Regions from separate parts of the Streptomyces polygonati genome, predicted to be linked through region 1. Evidence: riboswitches for the same ligand, from Rfam matches in the RefSeq annotation. Region 1 holds a riboswitch; the other holds the start of a gene.
What was found. Region 1 has a riboswitch for thiamine pyrophosphate ahead of ACFO3J_RS03855 (thiamine ABC transporter substrate-binding protein). Riboswitches for the same ligand answer to the same signal wherever they lie in the genome.
Positions count from the first base shown of each region.

Region 1 (10,591 bases):
TGGGCAAGAATTCTTCTCTTTTGGCCTTCGTGGCGCGAAGCGAGATAAATGTCTCCTCGCTCCACCATCCTAGAACCACGACCGTCAGCGATGAGACGAGCGCGAAGGATTAGGTCGTCAGAAATCTGACGTGAGACTTCTTCGACATCACGCTTGGCATCGGGGGAGATCTGCGTCTCATGAGAGTCGTCCGCGAACTCGCTCATCGATTCCGTCCTACGAGATAGGTGGAGATTCCGACGAGCAGTGAAACGGCGAATCCGATGGAGCCGACAGGGCTGGCTAGGTTGCTCGCAAAAACCCCCGCGACGGCCGCTGCGGTATAAGAGGCGATATCCAGCAGGTGCTTTACTGGGGGCACGGGTCTTTGTATGTGACCTCGGCGGCCAAGCTGATATGCTTCGCGGACATAGCTGGAGGTGATGATAGCTGGCCCGTTCCCGACATGATAGCTGACCTCAAGTCTGTTTGCCTCAGTGGAGATATCTATTCCGAACTCTTTGAGGCATATCTCTAGTTCCATCCGCGCGTCTGGTGGAAGCGCTCCGCTTCCTGGTACTTCGATGATCCGATCGTCAGATGCCACATGGCCATGCTAGCGATCCATTCTCTGCGGGTGTGGGAATCGTTGACAGTTGGGCCGGTTCCTCGGACGGAGGACGAAAGATCCGGCTGTCCGATCACAGAGATCTCTCACACGGCAAGCCGGGCCGTCTCTGGGCCGTCAAGCGACGGCCCAGAGACGGCCACGGACGACCGGAGACGACCGTCACCCTGCTGTCCGGACTGGCCATGGCGCCGGGTCTGAGACACTGGGAGGCATCATGCCTGTGCCCGGAGAACTCACTTTCGCTGTGCCGCGCGGAGCCAAGAAGCCGCCGCGGCACCTTGCCGACCTTTCGCCCGCGGAGCGGAAGGAGGCGGTGGCCGAGCTCGGGGAGAAGCCGTTCCGGGCCAAGCAGCTGTCGCAGCACTACTTCGCGCGGTACGCCGACGACCCGGCGGCGTGGACGGACATACCGGCCGCGTCGCGGGGGAAGCTCGCCGAGGGGCTGCTGCCGGAGCTGATGACCGTGGTCCGGCACGCGTCGTGCGACGACGGCGACACCCGCAAGACGCTGTGGCGGCTGTTCGACGGGACGCTCGTCGAGTCGGTGCTGATGCGCTATCCGGACCGGGTGACGATGTGCATCTCCTCGCAGGCCGGCTGCGGAATGAACTGCCCGTTCTGCGCCACCGGCCAGGCGGGCTTGGACCGCAATCTGTCCACCGCGGAGATCGTGCACCAGATCGTGGCCGGCATGCGCTCGCTGCGGGACGGCGAGGTGCCCGGAGGCGCGGCCCGGCTGTCGAACATCGTCTTCATGGGGATGGGCGAACCGCTGGCCAACTACAACCGCGTGGTCGGCGCCATCCGCCGGCTCACCGACCCCGAGCCCGACGGCCTCGGTCTGTCGCAGCGCGGCATCACCGTGTCCACCGTCGGACTGGTCCCCGCCATGAACCGGTTCGCCGACGAAGGCTTCAAGTGCCGCCTGGCGGTGTCGCTGCACGCCCCCGACGACGAACTGCGCGACACCCTCGTCCCGGTCAACACCCGCTGGAAGGTCCGCGAGGTGCTGGACGCCGCCTGGCGCTACGCCGATCTGTCCGGCCGCCGTATCTCCATCGAGTACGCGCTGATCCGCGACATCAACGACCAGGCGTGGCGGGCCGACCGGCTCGGCCGGCTGCTCAAGAACCACCGGGTGCACGTCAATCTGATCCCGCTCAACCCCACCCCCGGCTCCCGGTGGACGGCCTCCCGGCCGCAGGACGAGCGGGCGTTCGTCGCCGCCCTCGAAGCGCACGGCGTGCCCGTGACCGTACGGGACACCCGCGGCCAGGAGATCGACGGCGCTTGCGGCCAGCTCGCGGCATCCGAACGCTGACCTGCTGCTACCGTGCATTCATACAAATGAACATTCCGACAGGGGAGCGCCTGAGACGGCGCTGAGAGTGCGGCCCCCGAGGCCGCAGACCCTCGTTACCTGATCCGGGTCATACCGGCGTAGGGAGTCACCACATGAAGACCGTCCGTCGGCGTGCCGTCAGCGCGCTCGTCCTCGCCACCGCGGGAGTCACCGCCCTGGCCGCGTGCGGCAGCGGTTCCGGGTCCGGCGCCGCGAGCGACAGCGCGAAAGCCGGGCCTGCCTCCAAGACTGTCACCCTGGTCAGCCACGACTCCTTCGCCGCGTCCAAGCCGGTGCTGGCCGAGTTCACCAAGGAGACCGGCTACACCGTCAAGGTGCTGCGCGGCGGTGACGCGGGCGCGGCCGTCAACCAGGCGATCCTCACCAAGGACCACCCGCGCGGTGACGTCTTCTTCGGTGTCGACAACACGCTGCTCTCCCGGGCGCTCGACAACGGCCTGTTCGACCCGTACACCGCCAAGGACCTCGGGCAGATCCCCTCCGACGTCCAACTCGACGCGGCCCGGCACCGCGTCACCCCCATCGACTCCGGCGATGTCTGCGTCAACTACGACCGCGCCTACTTCACCGCGCACAAGCTCAGCCCGCCGCGGACCTTCGCCGACCTGGTCAAGCCGCAGTACAAGAACCTGCTGGTCACCGAGAACGTCAGCACCTCCTCGCCCGGCCTGGCGTTCATGCTGGGCAGCGCCGCCACCTACGGCGACGACGGCTGGCAGGCGTACTGGAAGCAGCTCAAGAACAACGGCGTCCAGGTGGTCGACAGCTGGGAGCAGGCGTACGACCAGAGCTTCTCCGGCTCGGGCGCCGGCAAGAAGGCCAAGGGTGACCGGCCGCTGGTCGTCTCCTACGCCTCCAGCCCGCCCGCCGAAGTGGTCGGCGTCAGCCCCGAGCCCGCGCAGTCCCCGGTCGGCGTGTCCACCGGCACCTGCTTCCGGCAGATCGAGTTCGCCGGGCTGCTGCACGGCGCGAAGAACACCGCGGGCGGCAAGGCGCTGATCGACTTCATGATCGGCAAGACCTTCCAGGAGGACATGCCGCTCCAGATGTACGTGGACCCGGTGCGCGAGGGGGCCACCGAACCCGCGGTGTTCGTCAAGTACGGCGCCCGGATCGACCACCCGACCACGCTGGCCCCCGACAAGATCGCGGCCAAGCGGGACGACTGGGTCAAGGCATGGACCTCGATCGTCCTGTGACCGCACCGGCGGCGGGGGAGTCCCTGCCCGGAAAGCCCCCGGCCGCCGATCCCGGTCCCGCCGCCGACCCCGTCACCGACCCCGCCGGGGCGCCCCACGCCGGTCGCGGCACCGCGATCCGGCTCGCCCTGATGACCCCGCCGCTCGCCTTCTTCGCGGTCTTCTTCGCCTACCCCGTCGCCTCCATCGTGGGCCGCGGCCTGCACCAGGGGGGCCGCTGGCGGCTCGGCCCGATCGGGGACGTGCTCGGCGACGCCTCCGTCCGGCACGTGCTGTGGTTCACCTGTTGGCAGGCGGCCGCCTCCACCGCGCTGACGCTGGCCCTCGCGCTGCCCGGCGCGTACGTCTTCGCCCGGCTGGAATTCCCCGGCAAGCGGCTGCTGCGGGCGGTCGTCACCGTGCCCTTCGTGCTGCCGACGGTGGTGGCCGGCACCGCCTTCCTGGCGCTGCTGGGCCGGGGCGGCTTCACCGACGATCTGCTCGGCTTCCGGCTGGACACCAGTGTGTGGGCGATCCTCGTCGCGCATGTCTTCTTCAACTACGCGGTGGTCGTGCGCACCGTCGGCGGGCTGTGGGCGCAACTCGACCCCCGGCAGGAGGAAGCCGCCCGGATGCTCGGCGCCGGGCGGTTCGCGGCCTGGCGGCGGGTGACGCTGCCCGCGCTCGGACCGTCGGTGGCCGCCGCCGCGCTGATGGTGTTCCTGTTCACCTTCACCTCCTTCGGCGTGATCCAGATCCTCGGCGGACCCACGTACTCCACCCTCGAAGTCGAGATCTACCGGCAGACCGCGGAACTCCTCGACCTGCCCACCGCCGCCGTGCTGACCCTGCTCCAACTCGCCGCCGTCGCCGGCATCCTGGCCGTGCACGCCTGGACGGTACGGCGCCGCGAGGCGACCTTGCGGCTGGTCGACGCGGCCCGCACCGCGCACCGGCCGCGCGGCGGTGAACGGGTCCTGCTGGCCACTGTGCTCGGCGTCGTCGCGCTGCTGATCCTGCTGCCGCTCGGCGTACTCGTCGCCCGCTCGCTGGACGGCCCCGGCGGCTACGGCTTCACCTACTACCGGGCCCTGGCCTCCTCCGACGCCAGCGGCGGCACCTTCCTGGTCGCCCCGCTGGAGACGGTGTGGAACTCGCTGCGGTACGCGGCCGTCGCCACCGTCGTGGCGCTGCTGATCGGCGGGCTGGCCGCGGCGGCGCTGGTCCGTGGCGCCGGGCGGCTGGTCCGCGGCTTCGACGCGCTGCTGATGCTGCCGCTGGGCACCTCCGCCGTCACCGTGGGCTTCGGCTTCCTGATCACCCTGGACAAGCCGCCGCTGGACCTGCGGGACTCCTGGCTGCTGGTGCCGCTCGCGCAGGCACTGGTCGGGGTGCCGTTCGTGATCCGGGTCATGCTGCCGGTGCTGCGAGCCGTCGACCACCGGCTGCGGGAGGCCGCGGCGGTGCTGGGCGCGTCGCCGGCCCGGGTCTGGCGCGAGGTCGAACTGCCCTTCGTCGGGCGGGCGCTGGGCATCGCCGCCGGGTTCGCCTTCGCGGTCTCGCTCGGCGAGTTCGGCGCGACGGTCTTCATCGCCCGCCCCGACAGCCCCACCCTCCCGGTCGCCGTCGCCCGCCTGCTCGGCCGGGCCGGCGCCGCCAACTACGGGCAGGCGATGGCCCTGAGCACCATCTTGATGCTGGTGTGCGCCGCCTCGCTGCTGATCCTGGAGAACCTCAGGACCGGCGCCGACTCCTCCGGGGAGTTCTAGATGACAGCCCAGCCGGCCCAGCCGGAAAAGCCCCGGCTCCAGCCCCCGCCCGGTCCGCGGCCTCAAGCCGCCACCGCGCCCCATACCGGGCCGCTGCTGCGCCTGGAGGCGGCGACCGTACGATTCGGCGCGCGCGCCGCCCTCGACGCGCTGGACCTGGAGGTCGCCGCGCACGAGATCGTCTGCGTGCTCGGCCCCAGCGGCAGCGGCAAGTCCACCCTGCTGCGGGCCGTGGCCGGCCTCCAGCGGCTCGACGCCGGGCGGGTGCTGCTCGACGGCGCCGACCAGCGGACGGTGCCCGCGCACAAACGCGGGGTGGGCCTGATGTTCCAGGACCACCAGCTCTTCCCGCAGCGCGACGTCGGCGGCAATGTCGCCTTCGGACCGCGCATGCACAAGGTGGCGCGCGGGCCGCGCGACCGCCGGGTGGCCGAACTCCTCGACCTGGTGGGCCTGCCCGGCGCCGCCCGGCGCGCCGTCGCCACCCTGTCCGGCGGCGAGCAGCAGCGCGTCGCGCTGGCCAGGGCGCTGGCCCCCGAGCCCCGGCTGCTGATGCTCGACGAACCGCTCGGCCAGCTCGACCGCTCGCTGCGCGAACGGCTCGTGGTCGAACTGCGGCAGCTCTTCGGCCGGTTGGGCACCACCGTGCTGGCCGTCACCCACGACCAGGGGGAGGCGTTCGCGCTCGCCGACCGCGTCGTGGTGATGCGGGACGGCCGGATCGCCCAGTCCGGCACGCCGCTGGAGGTCTGGCTGCGCCCGGCCTCGGAGTTCGTCGCCCGCTTCCTCGGCTTCGACAACATCACCGCGGCCACCGTCGACGGCGGGACCGCCACCACCACGTGGGGTGAACTGCCCGTCCCCGACGGCACCCCGCGAGGTCCCGGCCTGCTGCTGGTACGGCCCACCGGAGTACGGCTGGGGCCGCCGGACAGCGGTCTGGCCTGCGAGGTGCTCGCCCGCACCTTCCGCGGCGGGCATGTCGCGGTGACGCTGCGGCCCGAGCGCGGGCCGGCGCTGGAGGCCGAGTGCGGACTGCGGGACGCCCCGGCACCGGGGGACCGGGTCGGCGCGGTCTTCGCCGCCGAGGACATCGTCGTACTGGACGGGACCGCCGCCGGCCGATGAGGCACCGGGGATCGGTTCGACCGGCGCCGGCCGGTGGCCCGTCAGCGGGTCAGGCCGCGTCCAGCCGGTCCAGCGCGGCCGGTACGTCGGCCACGCTGTCGACCAGCGCGATCCGGCGGGCCATCGGCCGGCCGTCGGCCAGCGCCTCCAGCAGCGGCCACACCGGCAGGTGGGTGGTCCAGTGGTCCCGGTCGACCAGCACCATCGGGGCCGGCCTGCCCCGCGACTCGTAGTAGTTCGGCGTCGCCGCGTCGAAGACCTCCTGCACCGTGCCGGCCGCCCCCGGCAGGAAGACGACACCCCCGGTGCAGCGGGACAGCAGGCCGTCCTCCCGGGTGGCGTTCGCGAAGAACTTCGCGATGCGGCCGGCGAAGGGGTTCGGCGGCTCGTGGCCGTAGAACCAGGTCGGCAGGCCGTACGAGACGCCGCCGTCCGGCCAGCGCTCCCGTACGGCGAAGGCGGCCGACGCCCAGTCGGTCACGGACGGGCGGAAGGAGGGCTCGCCGGCCAGCACGGTCAGGGCCTTGCCCAGCATCAGATCGTCGAACGGCGCCGCGTACGCGCCGAAGTTGGCGGCCTCCATGGCGCCGGGGCCGCCGCCGGTCGCCACGGTCAGCCCCTTGCGGGTCAGGGCGCGGCCGAGGCGGGCGGTCCCCGCGTAGGACTCGGTGCCGCGTTCCATGGCGTGGCCGCCCATCACGCCCACGACGCGCCGGCCGAGCAGCTCCTCGTCGAGGGCGTCGCCCACCGCGTCGTCATGGATGGAGCGCAGCATCGAGGCGAGTATGTCGCCGTCGGCGGCGGTCCGCTGGAACCAACCGTAGGTCCGGGCGTCCGCGGTGGCCGGGTAACCGCCGTCGTCCAGACCGCCGTAGAGCTCCTCGGGCGTGTAGAGCGTGGCCCGGTACGGGTCGAAGGGCTGCTCGGGCACGGGCGGGAAGACCAGGGCTCCGTTGGCCCGCACATGGGCGAGGGCCTGCGGCTCCATCGGGCAGCCCAGGAACACCGCCTGCGAGGTCTCGGCCACCAGCAGCGCGAAGGTGCGGTCCCTCAGGTCCACCGCCTGCACGCGGTAACCCGCGAACGTCCCGGTGACGGCGACATGGTCGAACTCCGTCAGCGTCTCGATCTCCCGCACGGTGCCTTGCGCGGGCCGTCTGACCCCGGGGCCGGTCCCGGCCGGCGGTTCCTGCGCCGGTGCGGGCGGCGGGGGTTCGCTGCCGTGCTTGTCGCCCGGCGGGGGCGTCGGCGGTACGTCGGGGGAAGGCGTCTCTGCGGGCACGTCCAGCACGATAGCCGTCCGGGCGGTGCGGGTGGGGTCCGCGGTGCCGTCGCCACGCGTTCGGGTGTGCGGCAGTCCGGCGCGGCGGGGTGTCAGGACGGTGTGGGGATGGAGGAGAGGAAGGCGACCAGGAGGGTGAGGGGGAGCAGGGCGCTCAGGACGAGGGTGGTGCGCAAGGCCAGGGCGGCGCGCACGAGGGTCGGGGAGGCGGCCACGTCGCGCAGGGCGGTGGCGGCGTCGGCGCGGGTGCTTTTGGCCCGGCGCAGGGCGAGGGAGGAGGTGGCCAGGAGGCAGAAGGCGATCAGGCCGGTGGCGAAGAGGGTGACGGGGCCGATGGGGTGGCCGGCGGTGTGCTGGAAGACCTGGACGGCCAGGGCGGCGGCCCCCGTCGCGGAGAGCAGGCCCAGCGGGCGGCCGATCGCCCGGGACTCGTGCTGCAGGGCGCGCCCCGCGAGCAGCCGCAGCGCCCCCGGCCGGAAGGAGGCGAGCAGCCGGCCGCAGGCATGGACCAGGCCGGGACCGGCCAGCATCAGGCCTGCGGTGGCGAGCACCCAGCCGCCGACCGCGCCGGGCGGGATCGCGCCGAGGCCGCTGGGCAGCGGGAGCGCGTTCCCCTTGGGCGCGGTGACCTCGACGGCCAGCCCGATCGCGGTGAGCGCCACCCCCCAGGGCAGGCCCCGGGGCGAGTTCTGCGCGGGAGCGGATTCGGGCCGCAGCCGGGCCGCGGTGGCCGCCGCGGCGGTGGCCGGGACCAGCGCGAGCAGGGTGACCGCCCCGGCCAGCGGCAGCGTCTTGCCCGCGGCCAGCAGCCCCGGGCCGACGCCGTCGAACGGCACACCGGTCACGTCCCCGCGCAGCTGGAGGAACGCCAGCAGCGCGACGACGCTGCCGACCGCGCAGACCAGCGCGGCAGTCGCGGCGGCCAGCAGCACGACGCCGATCCGGCCGAGCCCGGCCGCCGCCAGCTCAGCACCGGGCCAGTCGGCGGGCTGCGACCGCCCCACCGCCACCGCGAGCTGCGCGGTCACCGCCACCGGCAGCGCGCACCAGCCGAGTCGTACGACCGCGTCGTACGCGCCGTGCTCGGGGTTCGCCAGCGCCCAGGCGAGCGAGGACAGCAGCAGCAGCCCCGTACCGGCCGAGGCGACCACCACCAGGGCCCAGCGTGCCAGCGCGGCCGGGCGGCTGCCGCGCAGCACCCGCAGGCTCAGCACCCGGGCACCGCGTTTCCCAGGGCGCGGGGCGGGCGCGGCGCCGCCGTGCGGCCGCTCATACCCGGGCCGGTGCGGTGAGTTCGCGGTCGTGCGGGCGCGTCGCGGTGTCCGGGCGCCCGTCCGCGAGGGTGATGGTGCGGTCGGCGTACCGCCCGAGCTCCGGGTCGGTGGTGGCGAGCACCACGGTGATGCCGTGCGAGCGGGCCGCGCTGGTCAGGGTGCGCAGCAGCAGATCGCGGTCCGCGCGGTGCAGCGGGGCGGTCGGCTCGTCGGCGAAGACCACGTCCGGGCCGGTGACCAGCGCCCGGGCCACCGCGATGCGCTGGCGCTGGGAGTGCGGGAGGTCGGCGGGCCGGCGGCGGGCGACGGAGCCGATGTCGAGCCGCTCCAGCCACTCCTGGGCCACCGCCCTGGACTCCCGGTGGCTGTCGCCGCGCATCAGCAGGGGCAGCGCCGCGTTCTCCCACGCGCTCAGTTCGGGCACCAGCTGGTCACCCGGGCCGATCCAGCCGAAGCGGTCGCGCCGCAGCGCTTCGCGCGCCCCCTCCGACAGGGTGTGCACGGGCGCGCTGTTGAACCACACCTCGCCCTCCTCGGGGACCAGCCGCCCGGACAGGCAGTGCAGCAGGGTGGACTTGCCGGAGCCGCGATGCCCCGCCACCGTGAGGATCTCGCCGGCCCGGACGTTGATCGAGACGCCGAGCAGGGCCGGCTCGCCCCGGTAGGAGTGCCGCAGGGCGCGGGCCCAGAGCACGTCGTTGTCGGGCGGGGTCCCCATGCCGTTCCTCCGCGGGTCGTTCCCTCGGCCGTCCGACAGGGGCGCCGAACGCCACTGCGTCAAACGAGCCGCGGGATGGGCGGTCACTCCCGGCACCGTATTCACGCCGCCGGAGCGGCGGGCGGCAGGCGCGGCGGCCGGGTCCTCCGGATGGAGGGCACCCCGTCCGGCCGCGGCCGGCCCGCCTCGCCGGTGCCCGGCCGTTGTCCACAGGCAAACTTCTCGCCGACCCCCATCGTGCTTAAGCTGGATGGTGTCTCAGTAATTGGACAACCATCAGGGAGCGAGCGCCGTGACCGAACTCCGTACTCTGCGCAACTACATCGACGGAGAATTCCGCGACGCCGCCGACGGAGGGACCACCGAGGTGGTCAACCCGGTGACCGGGGAGCCGTACGCCCGGGCGCCGCTGTCCCGGCAGGCCGATGTCGACGCGGCGATGAGCGCGGCGGCGGCCGCCTTCCCCGGCTGGCGGGACAGCACGCCCGCCGAGCGGCAGCGGGCGCTGCTGAGGATCGCGGACGCGGTGGAGGCACGGGCCGGCGAGCTGATCGCCGTGGAGAGCGAGAACACCGGCAAGCCGCTCGCGCTGACCGCGAGCGAGGAGATCCCGCCGATGGTGGACCAGATCCGCTTCTTCGCCGGCGCCGCCCGGATGCTGGAGGGGCGCGCGGCCGGCGAGTACATGGAGGGCATGACCTCCATCGTGCGGCGCGAGCCGGTCGGGGTCTGCGCGCAGGTCGCGCCCTGGAACTACCCGATGATGATGGCGGTGTGGAAGTTCGCGCCCGCCCTCGCGGCCGGCAACACGGTGGTGTTCAAGCCGTCCGACACCACCCCGGCCTCCGCCGTGCTGCTCGCCGAGATCCTCGGCGCGGTCCTGCCCAAGGGCGTCTTCAACCTCGTCTGCGGAGACCGTGACACCGGCCGGCTGATGGTGGAGCACCCGGTGCCGGCCATGGCGTCCATCACCGGTTCGGTGCGGGCCGGCATCGAGGTCGCCGGGTCCGCCGCCAAGAACCTCAAGCGGGTGCACCTGGAGCTGGGCGGCAAGGCGCCGGTCGTCGTCTTCGACGACCTGGACAGCGAAGCCATCGCCAAGGCCGCCGAGGACATCGCGCTGGCCGGCTTCTTCAACGCCGGCCAGGACTGCACGGCCGCCACCCGTGTCCTGGTCCAGGAGTCGATCCACGACGAGTTCACCGCCGCGCTGACCAAGGCCGCCGCCGGGACCAGGACCGGCCTGCCCGACGAGGAGGACGTCCTCTA
Region 1 is NZ_JBHSBB010000005.1:64,676-75,266, reverse strand. It holds gene ACFO3J_RS03870 (hypothetical protein) at 1-206, opposite strand, end outside; gene ACFO3J_RS03865 (hypothetical protein) at 203-586, opposite strand; gene rlmN (23S rRNA (adenine(2503)-C(2))-methyltransferase RlmN) at 825-1,931, shown strand; TPP riboswitch at 1,962-2,074, shown strand; gene ACFO3J_RS03855 (thiamine ABC transporter substrate-binding protein) at 2,066-3,172, shown strand; gene ACFO3J_RS03850 (ABC transporter permease) at 3,304-4,920, shown strand; gene ACFO3J_RS03845 (ABC transporter ATP-binding protein) at 5,014-6,048, shown strand; gene ACFO3J_RS03840 (LOG family protein) at 6,098-7,186, opposite strand; gene ACFO3J_RS03835 (hypothetical protein) at 7,423-8,544, opposite strand; gene ACFO3J_RS03830 (ABC transporter ATP-binding protein) at 8,600-9,322, opposite strand; gene ACFO3J_RS03825 (gamma-aminobutyraldehyde dehydrogenase) at 9,615-10,591, shown strand, end outside.

Region 2 (10,591 bases), on a different contig from region 1:
GGTTCCAGGATGTCCAGGGCCGCGCGGGGCTGGAGCGCGCCGCGCTCGCGCAGCACGTCGCGCAGGGTGCAGCCGGCCACGTACTCCATGGCCAGATAGACGTAGGTGCCGTCCGTGCCCTGGTCGTAGACCCCGACCACATTCGCGTGGTCCAGCCGTGCGACCGCCTTCGCCTCCCGGATGAACCGCTCCACGAAGCCGGTGTCCGCCGCGAGCCCGGGGTGCATCACCTTCAGCGCGAGCACCCTGTCCAGGCGGGTGTCCACGGCCCGGTAGACCGTGGCCATCCCGCCGACCGCGATCCGGGCCTCGACCCGGTAGCGCCCGTCGAGCAGCCGGCCGACGAGGGGGTCATGCACGGTGGTGTCCACGAAGCCCGATTCTACGAGCCCGCCCGCCGAATCCCTGAGGCCCGTAAGGGCACTGGGTCCAGTCCGTGGCGATCCGGAATCATTTCGTAACCCGGCCAACCCCGGCCAACTTCGGCAAAGCCTTCCTTACCGGGTCGATCCGGTCGATCTCTCAGAAGGCGGGACGTTCGGGGTCGAGGAAGGCGGCGCCGTCGGCCGGGGTGGAGGCCAGCGCGTGGTGGCGGAGCGGGATGCGGCCCGCCCGGTGGGCCAGGCGGCCCGCCCGCACCGCGTGGCGCATGGCGTGGGCCATCAGCTCCGGGCGCTGGGCGCGGGTGACCGCCGAGGCCAGCATGACGGCGGCGCAGCCGAGTTCCATCGCCTGGGCGGCGTCCGAGGCCGTCCCGGCGCCCGCGTCGAGGATGACGGGGACACCGGCCCGCTCGATGATGAGCCGGAAGTTGTGCGGATTGCGGATGCCGAGCCCGGAGCCGATGGGGGAGCCGAGCGGCATGATCGCGGCGCAGCCGATGTCCTCCAGCTTGCGCGCCAGCACCGGATCGTCGCTGGTGTAGGGGAGCACCGTGAAGCCGTCGTCCACCAGCGTCTCGGCCGCGTCGAGGAGTTCCACCGGGTCGGGCAGCAAGGTGCGCTCGTCGGCGATCACCTCCAGCTTCACCCAGTCCGTGCCGAGCGCCTCGCGGGCCAGCCGCGCGGTCAGTACGGCCTCCCCCGCGGTGAAGCAGCCCGCGGTGTTCGGCAGCGCCCGGATGCCGAGCCGGGTCAGCACCGACAGCACCGACCCCTTGGTGGCCGGGTCGAGGCGCCGCATCGCGACCGTGGTCAGTTCGGTGCCGGACGCCAGCAGCGCCTGCTCCAGCACCTCCAGGCTGGGCGCGCCGCCGGTGCCCATGATCAGCCGGGAGCCGAACACGGCGTCGCCGATCCGCAGCGGGTCGGGAACGGTCATGGCTCAGCCCCCCTGCACGGCGGTCAGGATCTCGATCCGGTCGCCGTCGGCCAGCGCGGTGGCCGCCCAGTCCGTGCGCGGCACCACCGTCTCGTTCAGCGCGGCCGCCACCCCGGAGTGCGCGGCGGTCAAGGTGGCCACCAGGGCGGCCAGCGAGGAGGGCGCGGTCAGCTCACGCCGCTCGCCGTTGAGCAGCACCGTGATCGTCATGCCGGCTGCTCCTGACGGGTGAACCGGGCGGCGGTGAAGGGCCGCGCGTAGTCCGGGACTTCGCCGGAGGCCAGCACCTCGGCCATGACGTCGCCGGTGACCGGGGTGAGCAGCACGCCGTTGCGGTGGTGCCCGGTGGCCAGCAGCAGGCCGTCCAGCGCGGTGGCGCCGAGCAGCGGGGCGTTGTCGGGGGAGCCGGGGCGCAGGCCGGCCTGGGTCTCGGTGAGCGGGAGTTCGGTGATGCCGGGCACCAGCTCGTGGGCGTCCCGCAGGAGTTCGTAGACGCCGCCGGCGGTGACCGTGGTGTCCCAGCCGGACTCCTCGCTGGTCGCGCCGAGGACGAGTTCGCCGTTCTCGCGGGGCACGAGATAGACATGGCTGCCCCTTACCACCGCCCGTACCGTGCGGGACAGGAACGGCGCGTGCGCGGCCGGCACCCGCAGCCGCAGGATCTGGCCCTTGACCGGCCGGACCGGCGGCAGCGCCTCCTCCGGCAGCCCCGCGATCCGCCCGCTCTCGCTGCCGGCGGCCAGCACCGTGCGGTCGGCGGCGACCTCGGTGCCGTCCGCCAGCAGGGCGCCCGTCACCCGGTCGCCGGCCCGCGAGATACGGGCCACCGCGGACCGCAGGAAGCTCACGCCCGCCAGTTCGGCGGCCCGCAGCAGCGCGGCGGCCAGCCGGCGCGGGTCGACCTGGTGGTCGCCGTCCACCCGCAGACCACCGCGCACGCCCGGCGCGAGCAGCGGTTCGAGGCGGCGGCAGTCCCGGCCGTTGAGCCACTGCGACTCCAGGCCCAGCGAGGCGTGGAAGGCGTGCAGATCGCGGAGATCGGCGCGGTCGTCGGCGTCCAGCGCGACGGCGAGGGTGCCGCAGGGGCGGTAACCGGTGCCGAGGCCGGTCAGCTCGGTGAGTTCGGCGACGAAGTCGGGGTAGCGGGCGGCCGAGGCGAGATTCAGGTCGAGCAGGGTCTGCTCGCCGTACTGCAGTTCCGTGACGGCGGCCAGCATCCCGGCCGCCACGTGGGCGGCTCCGCCGCCGGGCCGCGGGTCGGCGACGGCGGTCGCCAGCCCGCGCTGGGCGGCCCGCCAGGCCGTGACCAGCCCGATGAGGCCGCCGCCGACCACCAGCACGTCGTGGCCTCGGGCTCCGTTGGCGGGCGTGTTCGCGCGGGCCTTCGCGGGGGTGTTCGCGTGGGTGGGCATCGTGCGTCTCCCTTCGCCGGCATGACCCGGATCAGGTTCTTACGGTCGGCGGCCGACCAGCCGCCCTCTCAGCCCGGTACGTCCGGGCTCCCGCGCTTCTCCCGGCACCCTATCCCCGCGGGTGCGCCGGGTGTACCCGCGCCCGGCGGCGCGGGGGCCGGTTTTTCCCACCCGCCCGCCCGTGCCACCCCGTTGCCGGCGAACAACCTTCTCGCGGCGCCGCGCCACCATCGGCGGGGGCACGTGATCGGACCTCCCGGGGAGCACGGGCGGGGCAGCGCACCCCACCCCCCACGGGAAGCCGCGGACTCCGCGGAATCGGCGGGCCCGGAGGCATACGGTGAGCGCGTGAGCGAGAACGTGGTGATCGTCGGGGCCGGGACGGCCGGAGTGCAGACCGCGGTGGAGCTGCGCGGGCAGGGGTGGCGGGGCGGGATCACGCTGCTCGGGGACGAACCGTATCCGCCGTACGACCGGCCGCCGTTGTCGAAGGCGGTGCTGCTCGGGGACAGCGGGGCGGGCCCCGTGGACGTACGGTTCGACATCGACTTCGGCGCCCTGGACGTGGAGTTGCGGCTCGGTGTGCGCGCCGGGGAGCTGCGGGCCGGCGCCCGGGAGCTCGTCACCGACCAGGGACCCGTGCCGTACGACCGCCTGGTGCTGGCCACCGGCGCCTACGCGGTCGAACTGCCCGGGACCCAGGGGCTGGCCGGGGTGTACCCGCTGCGGACCCTGGACGACGCCCTCGCGCTGCGCCCGGTGCTGGAGGCGCGGCAGCGGCTCGTGGTGGTGGGCGCCGGCTGGATCGGCGCCGAGTTCGCGACCGCGGCGCGGCAGGCCGGCTGCGAGGTGACCGTGGTGGAGGCGGCGCCGCGACCGCTGGCCGGTGTGCTGCCCGCGTCCGTCACCGACCACATGCGCGGGTGGTACGAGGAGGCCGGCGTGGAGCTGCGCACCGGTACGGCCGTCGCCGCGCTGGAACCGGGCAGCGTCCTGCTGGCCGACGGCGGCCGGCTGCCCGCCGAGGCCGTCGTGGTCGGCATCGGCGCCCGGCCCGCCAGCCGCTGGCTGGCCGGCTCCGACGTCGCGCTCGGCGAGGACGGCGCGGTCCTCGCCGACGACCGGCTGCGTACGACCGCGGACGGCGTCTACGCGGTCGGCGACTGCGCCTCCTTCCCCTCCGCCCGCTACGGCCGGCGGCTGCTGGTCCACCACTGGGACAACGCGATGCAGGGCCCGCGCACCGCCGCCGCCAACGTCAACGGCGGCGACGAGCGCTACGACCCGGTGCCGTACTTCTGGTCCGAGCAGTTCGGGCGGTTCGTGCAGTACGCGGGCCACCACACCGACGGCGACACGATGGTCACGCGCGGCGATCCGGCCGGTCCCGCCTGGTCGGTGCTGTGGCTGCGCGGCGAGCAGCTGGTGGCGCTGCTGGCGGTGGGCAGGCCCCGGGACATGACCCAGGCCCGCAAGCTGATCACCCGGTCGGCGGCGCTGGACCCGCTGCTGGCGGCAGACCCCTCGCTGCCGCTCACCTCGGTGGTCCGCCGGCCGGCCGCGTAGCCCGGTCGGCGGAGGCGGGTCCGTACCTCCGTCCGTACCCCGGTCGGCGTCGTGCCGCAGCGCTTGTCGGTGGCAGGTGGCAGGCTTGTCCCGTGACAGTTTTCTCGTCTGTTGACGCACACATTGACGCTCTCGTCCCCTCGTGGCTCACCCTGCCGGAGGTCGCCGAGCGTCTCGGTCTCGAAGTGACCCGGATCCGGCCGATGATCAAGGAAGGACAACTCCTCGCGGTCCGCCGCGGTGAGAACAGGGTGCTGATGGTGCCCGCTGACTTCCTCGGTGAGGGGAAGATCATCAAGGGCCTGTCCGGCACGCTGACCGTCCTGAAGGACGACGGGTTCTCGGACGAAGAGGCGCTGGAGTGGCTCTTCACCCCCGACCCGACCCTGCCCGGCACCCCCGCCCAGGCGCTGCGGGAGAATCGCGGGACCGAGGTGAAGCGTCGCGCGCAGGCGCTCGCCGTGTAGCCGCGATCCGCGCCCAGGGGCCCGCCCCGCCGGGGCGGGCCCCTGGGGGATGAGATGACCACCGCCGCACGCCGGCAGCTGGCGGACGCCCGGCTGTATCTGTGCACCGACGCCCGCACCGGGCGCGGCGACCTCGCGGCCTTCGCCGACACGGCGCTCGGCGGTGGGGTGGACGTCATCCAGCTCCGCGACAAGGGCATCGAGGCCCGCGCGGAGCTGGAGGCGCTGGCCGTGCTCGCGGAGGCGTGCCGCCGGCACGGCCGGCTGCTCGCGGTCAACGACCGGGCGGACGTGGCGCACGCGGCCGGCGCGGACGTGCTCCACCTCGGCCAGGGCGACCTCCCGGTGCCGGCGGCGCGCGCTCTGCTCGGCGACGAGGTGCTGATCGGCCGCTCCTGCCACAGCGAGGCGGAGGTCCGGGCCGCCGCCGTCCAGCCCGGCGCGGACTATTTCTGCACCGGCCCCGTCTGGCCCACCCCCACGAAGCCGGGCCGCCCGGCCCCCGGCCTCGACCTGGTCCGCTACGCCGCCGCGCTGGCCCCCGCCCGCCCCTGGTTCGCCATCGGCGGTATCGACCTCGACAACATCCACGAGGTGCTGGCCGCCGGCGCCCGCCGCATCGTCGTGGTCCGCGCCATCACCGACGCCCCGGACCCGGCGGCAGCAGCAGCCGCCCTGAGCGCGGCCCTCCGGGCGGCCTGACCCACTACGACGGGGGCTGCCCCTTCGAGCCGGCTGCGGTCTGCGGCTTCGTCGTGCCTGGTCGCGCAGTTCCTCGCGGCCCTGTGGGGCGGCCGGTGCTGGATGGTTCGGGTTTTGTGCCCCGGTTGGGGCGCGGGGAACTGCGCGGGCGACCGGCCACCGGCGGGTGGTCCGGCGACGGCGGGGGCTGCCCCTTTGGGCCGGTGGTGGTCTGCGGCTTCGTTGTGGCTGGTCGCGCAGTTCCTCGCGGCCCTGTGGGGCGGCCGGTGCTGGATGGTTCGGGTTTTGTGCCCCGGTTGGGGCGCGGGGAACTGCGCGGGCGATCGGCCACCGGCGGGTGGTCCGGCGGGGGCGGGGGCTGCCCCTTTGGGCCGGTGGTGGTCTGCGGCTTCGTTGTGGCTGGTCGCGCAGTTCCTCGCGGCCCTGTGGGGCGGCCGGTGCTGGATGGTTCGGGTTTTGTGCCCCGGTTGGGGCGCGGGGAACTGCGCGGGCGACCGGCCACCGGCCGGAGGTGCGGCGACGACAGCGGCTGGCCCATCGGGTCGGTTCGCGAGGGCGCGGGCCGGGGGTGGACCCCGATAGCCTGGGGGCATGGCCCTGGGGACTTCTTCCACCCGCACCGATCGAGCGATCACCATCCGTGAGCTGCTCGCCCGCGGCGAGCGCTCGTACTCCTTCGAGTTCGCCGCGCCGCGGACCCCCAAGGGGGAGCGGACGCTGTGGAACGCGATCCGCAGGATCGAGGCGGTCGGCCCGACCTTCGTCTCGGTGACGTACGGCGCCGGCGGCTCCTCCCGGGACGGCACCGTCCGCGCGACCGACCGGATCGTCTCGGACACCACACTGACCCCCTGCGCCCACCTCACCGCGGTGAACCACTCCGTGGCCGAGCTGCGCAACATCATCGGCCAGTACGCGGACGCCGGAATCCGCAACATCCTCGCCGTGCGGGGCGACCCGCCCGGCGACCCGCTGGCCGACTGGATCCCGCACCCGGAGGGCCTCAGCTACGCGGCCGATCTGGTCCGGCTGATCAAGGAGTCGGGCGACTTCTGCGTGGGGGTGGCCGCCTTCACCGAGATGCACCCGCGGTCCACCGACCCGGCCACCGACACCCGGCACTTCATCGACAAATGCCGGGCCGGCGCCGACTTCGCCATCACCCAGATGTTCTTCGACGCCGACGCCTATCTGCGGCTGCGCGACCGGGTGGACGCGGCGGGCGGCACCATCCCGATCATCCCGGAGGTGATGCCGGTGACCAACGTCAAGCAGATCGAACGCTTCGCCCAGCTCGGCAACGCCCCCTTCCCGCCCGACCTGGCGGAACGCCTGCTCGCCGTGGCGGACGACCCGGCCGCGGTCCGGGCGATCGGCATCGAGTTCACCACCGAGATGTGCCGGCGACTCCTGGCCGAGGACATTCCCGGGCTCCACTTCATTACTCTTAACCACTCCACCGCCTCGCTGGAGATCTACGAGAACCTCGGGCTGCACCAGCGGGCGGCGTGACACCCCCTAGGTGAGGAAGTGGGCACATGGGCTACTCGGTGCTCTACATCGCGTTCGGCATCGTCGCGCTGTGGCTGCTCGGCGAGGTCCTGCTGCAGTACAAGGCCCGGCTGCGCTGGCGGCTGCTCGCCTTCGTGGGATTCCTCGGCGTGGTCGGCGGGGTCGCGCTGCGGGACGTGATCGTCATCATCCTGGGGGCGCTCGCCTTCGGCGCCGGCCAGTCCTTCGTCACTCTGTCCTACAAGCGGGGTTTCTCCACCGGCTGGGCGCTGGGCGGCCGGCCCGGCTCCAGCCGCCGCCGCAGGGGCGGTTCGCGCGATGCCGAACCCGTCCTGGAGGTCACCCCGGTCGAGGCGGACGAGCCGGACGGACCGGAGGGCCACCCGGCCGCCGCGGCCCCGGACGAGGGCGCCGATGTGCTCGCCGCCCAGCGCGCGTTCGGCGGGGACGCGGACGACGCCGACGACCCGTCCGTCTTCCAGCCCGTCCCGATGCACGACGACAGCGGCGAATACCCGCTCTACGGCGGCCGCCCCGACTACCCGCCGGACCCGTACGCGGGTGATGCCTACCAGGGCTACGGCACCCAGGGCTACGGGAGTTGGAGCGGCCAGCCCCAGCCTGCCGCGGCCGGCGCCGGCTACGACGGGGGCTACCAGGGCGGCTACGACCAGCACTCCGGCTGGGGCGCCGCCCACGACGGCCAGCACAGCCAGCACAGCCAGGACGACCAGGCCGGTCAGAGCGGCCCCGGTTACGGCTACGACCAGGGCGGCGGCTACCAGGAGCAGCAGCCCGCCGCGGCCTCCTACGACGGCTACACCCCTTACGACGGCTACAGCAGCTATGACGGCTACGACGCGTACGGCGCCCAGGCCACCGGGACCGGGGACTGGACGCCGCAGCCGCACCCGCAGCATCCGGAGCCCCCGTACCAGGGCCAGCAGCCGGCCGACCCGTACGCGGCCACGGGATACGGCTACGACCCGCAGGCGCAGCCGTACATCCCGCAGCAGCAGCACCACTCGCCCTTCGAGCCGCAGCCCCCTTCCCCGCCGCTGCCTCAGTCCCAGCCCCAGTCGCAGTACGCCGCCGACCCCGCCGAGTACCCGGATCCGTACGACCCCTACCGCTACTGAGTGAGACCGACTACTGAGCCCGGCTCAGCGGGCTGCCCTCACCTTCCGGCCGCCAGCAGCGAGGGCAGCCGCGCCGCCGAGGTGCCGATGCCGCTCGGGGTGCGCCACGGCAACAGCCCGCCGGACCCACCGGGGGCGGCGGACTGCGCCGCCGCGACATGGGGGAAGTGCCGTCGCAGCGTCTCCTCCTTGTAGCGGTTGCAGCCGTCGTGCCAGGTGAGGATGCCGGACAGCCAGTCGCGCAGTTCCTGGGCGTAGTCCGCCAGCGCGGTGCGCGCGGCCGGGTCCAGATCGAACTCATCGAAGAGCGCGGGCAGTTGTGTTTCGGTGATGTGCTGGAACTCGCGCATCCTGGCGGCCATCAGATCCCCGACCACATCCATGGCCTCCTGCGGTTCGCAGTCCAGGAAGTTCTGCACCACCAGCACCGCGTTGTGGATCTCGCCCTCGAACTCGATCTCCTTCTGGTAGGAGTACACGTCGTTGATCAGACAGGCGAAGTCGGCCGCCGCGCTCTCCATGTTCCGCACCGGGCGGGAGCGGTAGATCTCCTCGGACAGCGCGTCGCCGTGGCCGATCCGGGACAGGCTCATGGTCAGATCCGAGCCGAAGGTCTTGCGGCGCATCTCGATGTAGTCCACCGGGTCCGGCACCCGGTTCTGCTTCTGGTTGGCCAGCTCCCACAGCCAGCTCTCGCACATGTCCTCGATGGTGGCGCGGAACTTGCGGCGCGCGTCGGGCGTCATCGGGCCCGCGGTGCGGCGCCACAGGTCGGCCAGTGACCGCTCCAGCGCCGTCAGCGGCGGCGGCACCGATCCCGGGCTCGCGTCCAGCGGCATGAACAGCTTGAACCGCTCGGTGGTGATCCGGGCCGCGGACATGTCCCCGGCGCGGCCGAAGACGATCGGGTAGTAGTCGTCGCCGTAGGTGCCCCAGGTCAGCCAGTCGGCGGTCAGGTTGAGCTCGTCCACGGTGGCGTCCGGATGGATGCCGGCGGCGCACAGCGTGAAGTCGTAGTCACCGAGCTTCTCCTCGTTCCACAGCCCGCCGGGCACCGGGAAGCCCGGCTCGGGGCCGAGCAGGCCCATCCGCTGGGACCACTCCCTGTTGTGCTGCCGGGAGGTGTCCAGATGCGGACTCAGCCTGGTCGGGAACGGCATGTGGATCTCCGCTCTCTCCACCCAGCCGACCCGCTGGTGCGGGACATGGGTGAAGGAGCGCGCCCGCTGCGGCATCGTCGCCGCCAGCGAGCCGAGGATCTGCGCCGCGGACGTACCGAGCCCGGTGGGGCCGGCCAGCACTCCGGCCGAACGGGACCTGTCGCTCGCCCCGTTCATGTACCGGCTGGAGCGCATGTGCCACTCATGGCCGCCGGACTGCCAGTCCTGGAGGCCCTTGACGTACGCGAAGACGTCCGCCCGCTCCTGGGGACCGAGGCCGTACTGCTGGAAGAGCGGCTCGACCTCGGTGAACGCGGTGTGCTCGAACTGCTGGAGCCGGCTGGTCAGCAGGTCGTTGACCCGCTCGGCGGCCTGCTGGGCGTCCAGGCCCAGGAAGTGCTCCAGCACCAGCACCGCGTTGGCCAGCTCGCCCTCCTCCTCGGTCTCCCGCTGGTAGGAGAACAGGTCGTTGCGCAGGTGCACACCGTCGGCGAAGGTGTCGCGCAGTACCCGCATCGGGCGGCTGGCCGCGATGACGTCCGGCACCTCGGCGCCGGCCGCGTGCTCGATGAGGTTGGCGGACCAGGGGGCGCCGCCCACCTTGCGGCGCATCTCGATGTACTCGACGGGGTTGGAGATCCGGCCGGCGCTGATGTTGTCCAGCTCCCAGAGGGACTCCTCCAGCAGATAGTGGGTGCTCTCCTGGAAACGGCGCCGCCAGCCGTCCGACATGGCCGGCACCGTCCGCGCCCACAGGTCGGCGAGGCCGGCCTCCACCTGGTTGGTGGGCTCGGGCACCGGCTGGGTCAGGTCGACGGGCATGAAGGCGGTCAGCCGGTCGAGATACTGCTTGGCGCCGGACATGTCCTGAGTACGTTTGAAGATGTCGAGGAAATGGTCGTCGAAGAAGAACACCCAGACGTACCAGTCGGTGACCAGGTCGAGTTCGGGACCCGAGGCGTCGGGATGGGTATAGGCGCACAGCAGCGCGTAGTCATGGGAATCGAAGTCCGACTCCTCCCAGATACCGGATCCCTCGATCATCGTCAGGTCGCGGGCCCAGGCTTTGGAATGCTCCCGGGCGCCTTCCAGGTGGGGGTTCAGCCGCGCCGGGTAGGGCACGTAGAACTGTGGCAGTTCGAAGGGCTGCGGCATGTTCGTGGGAGCCTTCCGGTCGGCGATCATCAGCCGGCCCCACGCTAGGCGGCGACACCGGGGCCGTGTCAGGGCGCACCGGGCTATTCCGCCCGATCGGTTGAATCCGGGCGGTCCGCCGATTAATGATCTTGAAGTCGGGTTCGGGACCCGGTGGC
Region 2 is NZ_JBHSBB010000003.1:101,154-111,744, forward strand. It holds gene pknB (Stk1 family PASTA domain-containing Ser/Thr kinase) at 1-371, opposite strand, end outside; gene ACFO3J_RS02435 (thiazole synthase) at 523-1,320, opposite strand; gene thiS (sulfur carrier protein ThiS) at 1,324-1,530, opposite strand; gene thiO (glycine oxidase ThiO) at 1,527-2,732, opposite strand; TPP riboswitch at 2,740-2,827, opposite strand; gene ACFO3J_RS02450 (NAD(P)/FAD-dependent oxidoreductase) at 3,081-4,298, shown strand; gene ACFO3J_RS02455 (Rv2175c family DNA-binding protein) at 4,391-4,765, shown strand; gene thiE (thiamine phosphate synthase) at 4,820-5,467, shown strand; gene metF (methylenetetrahydrofolate reductase [NAD(P)H]) at 6,059-6,979, shown strand; gene ACFO3J_RS02470 (hypothetical protein) at 7,006-8,118, shown strand; gene ACFO3J_RS02475 (terpene synthase family protein) at 8,157-10,433, opposite strand.
Region 2: linked by a shared signal. The riboswitch ahead of thiO (glycine oxidase ThiO) and the one ahead of ACFO3J_RS03855 (thiamine ABC transporter substrate-binding protein) in region 1 are both predicted to bind thiamine pyrophosphate.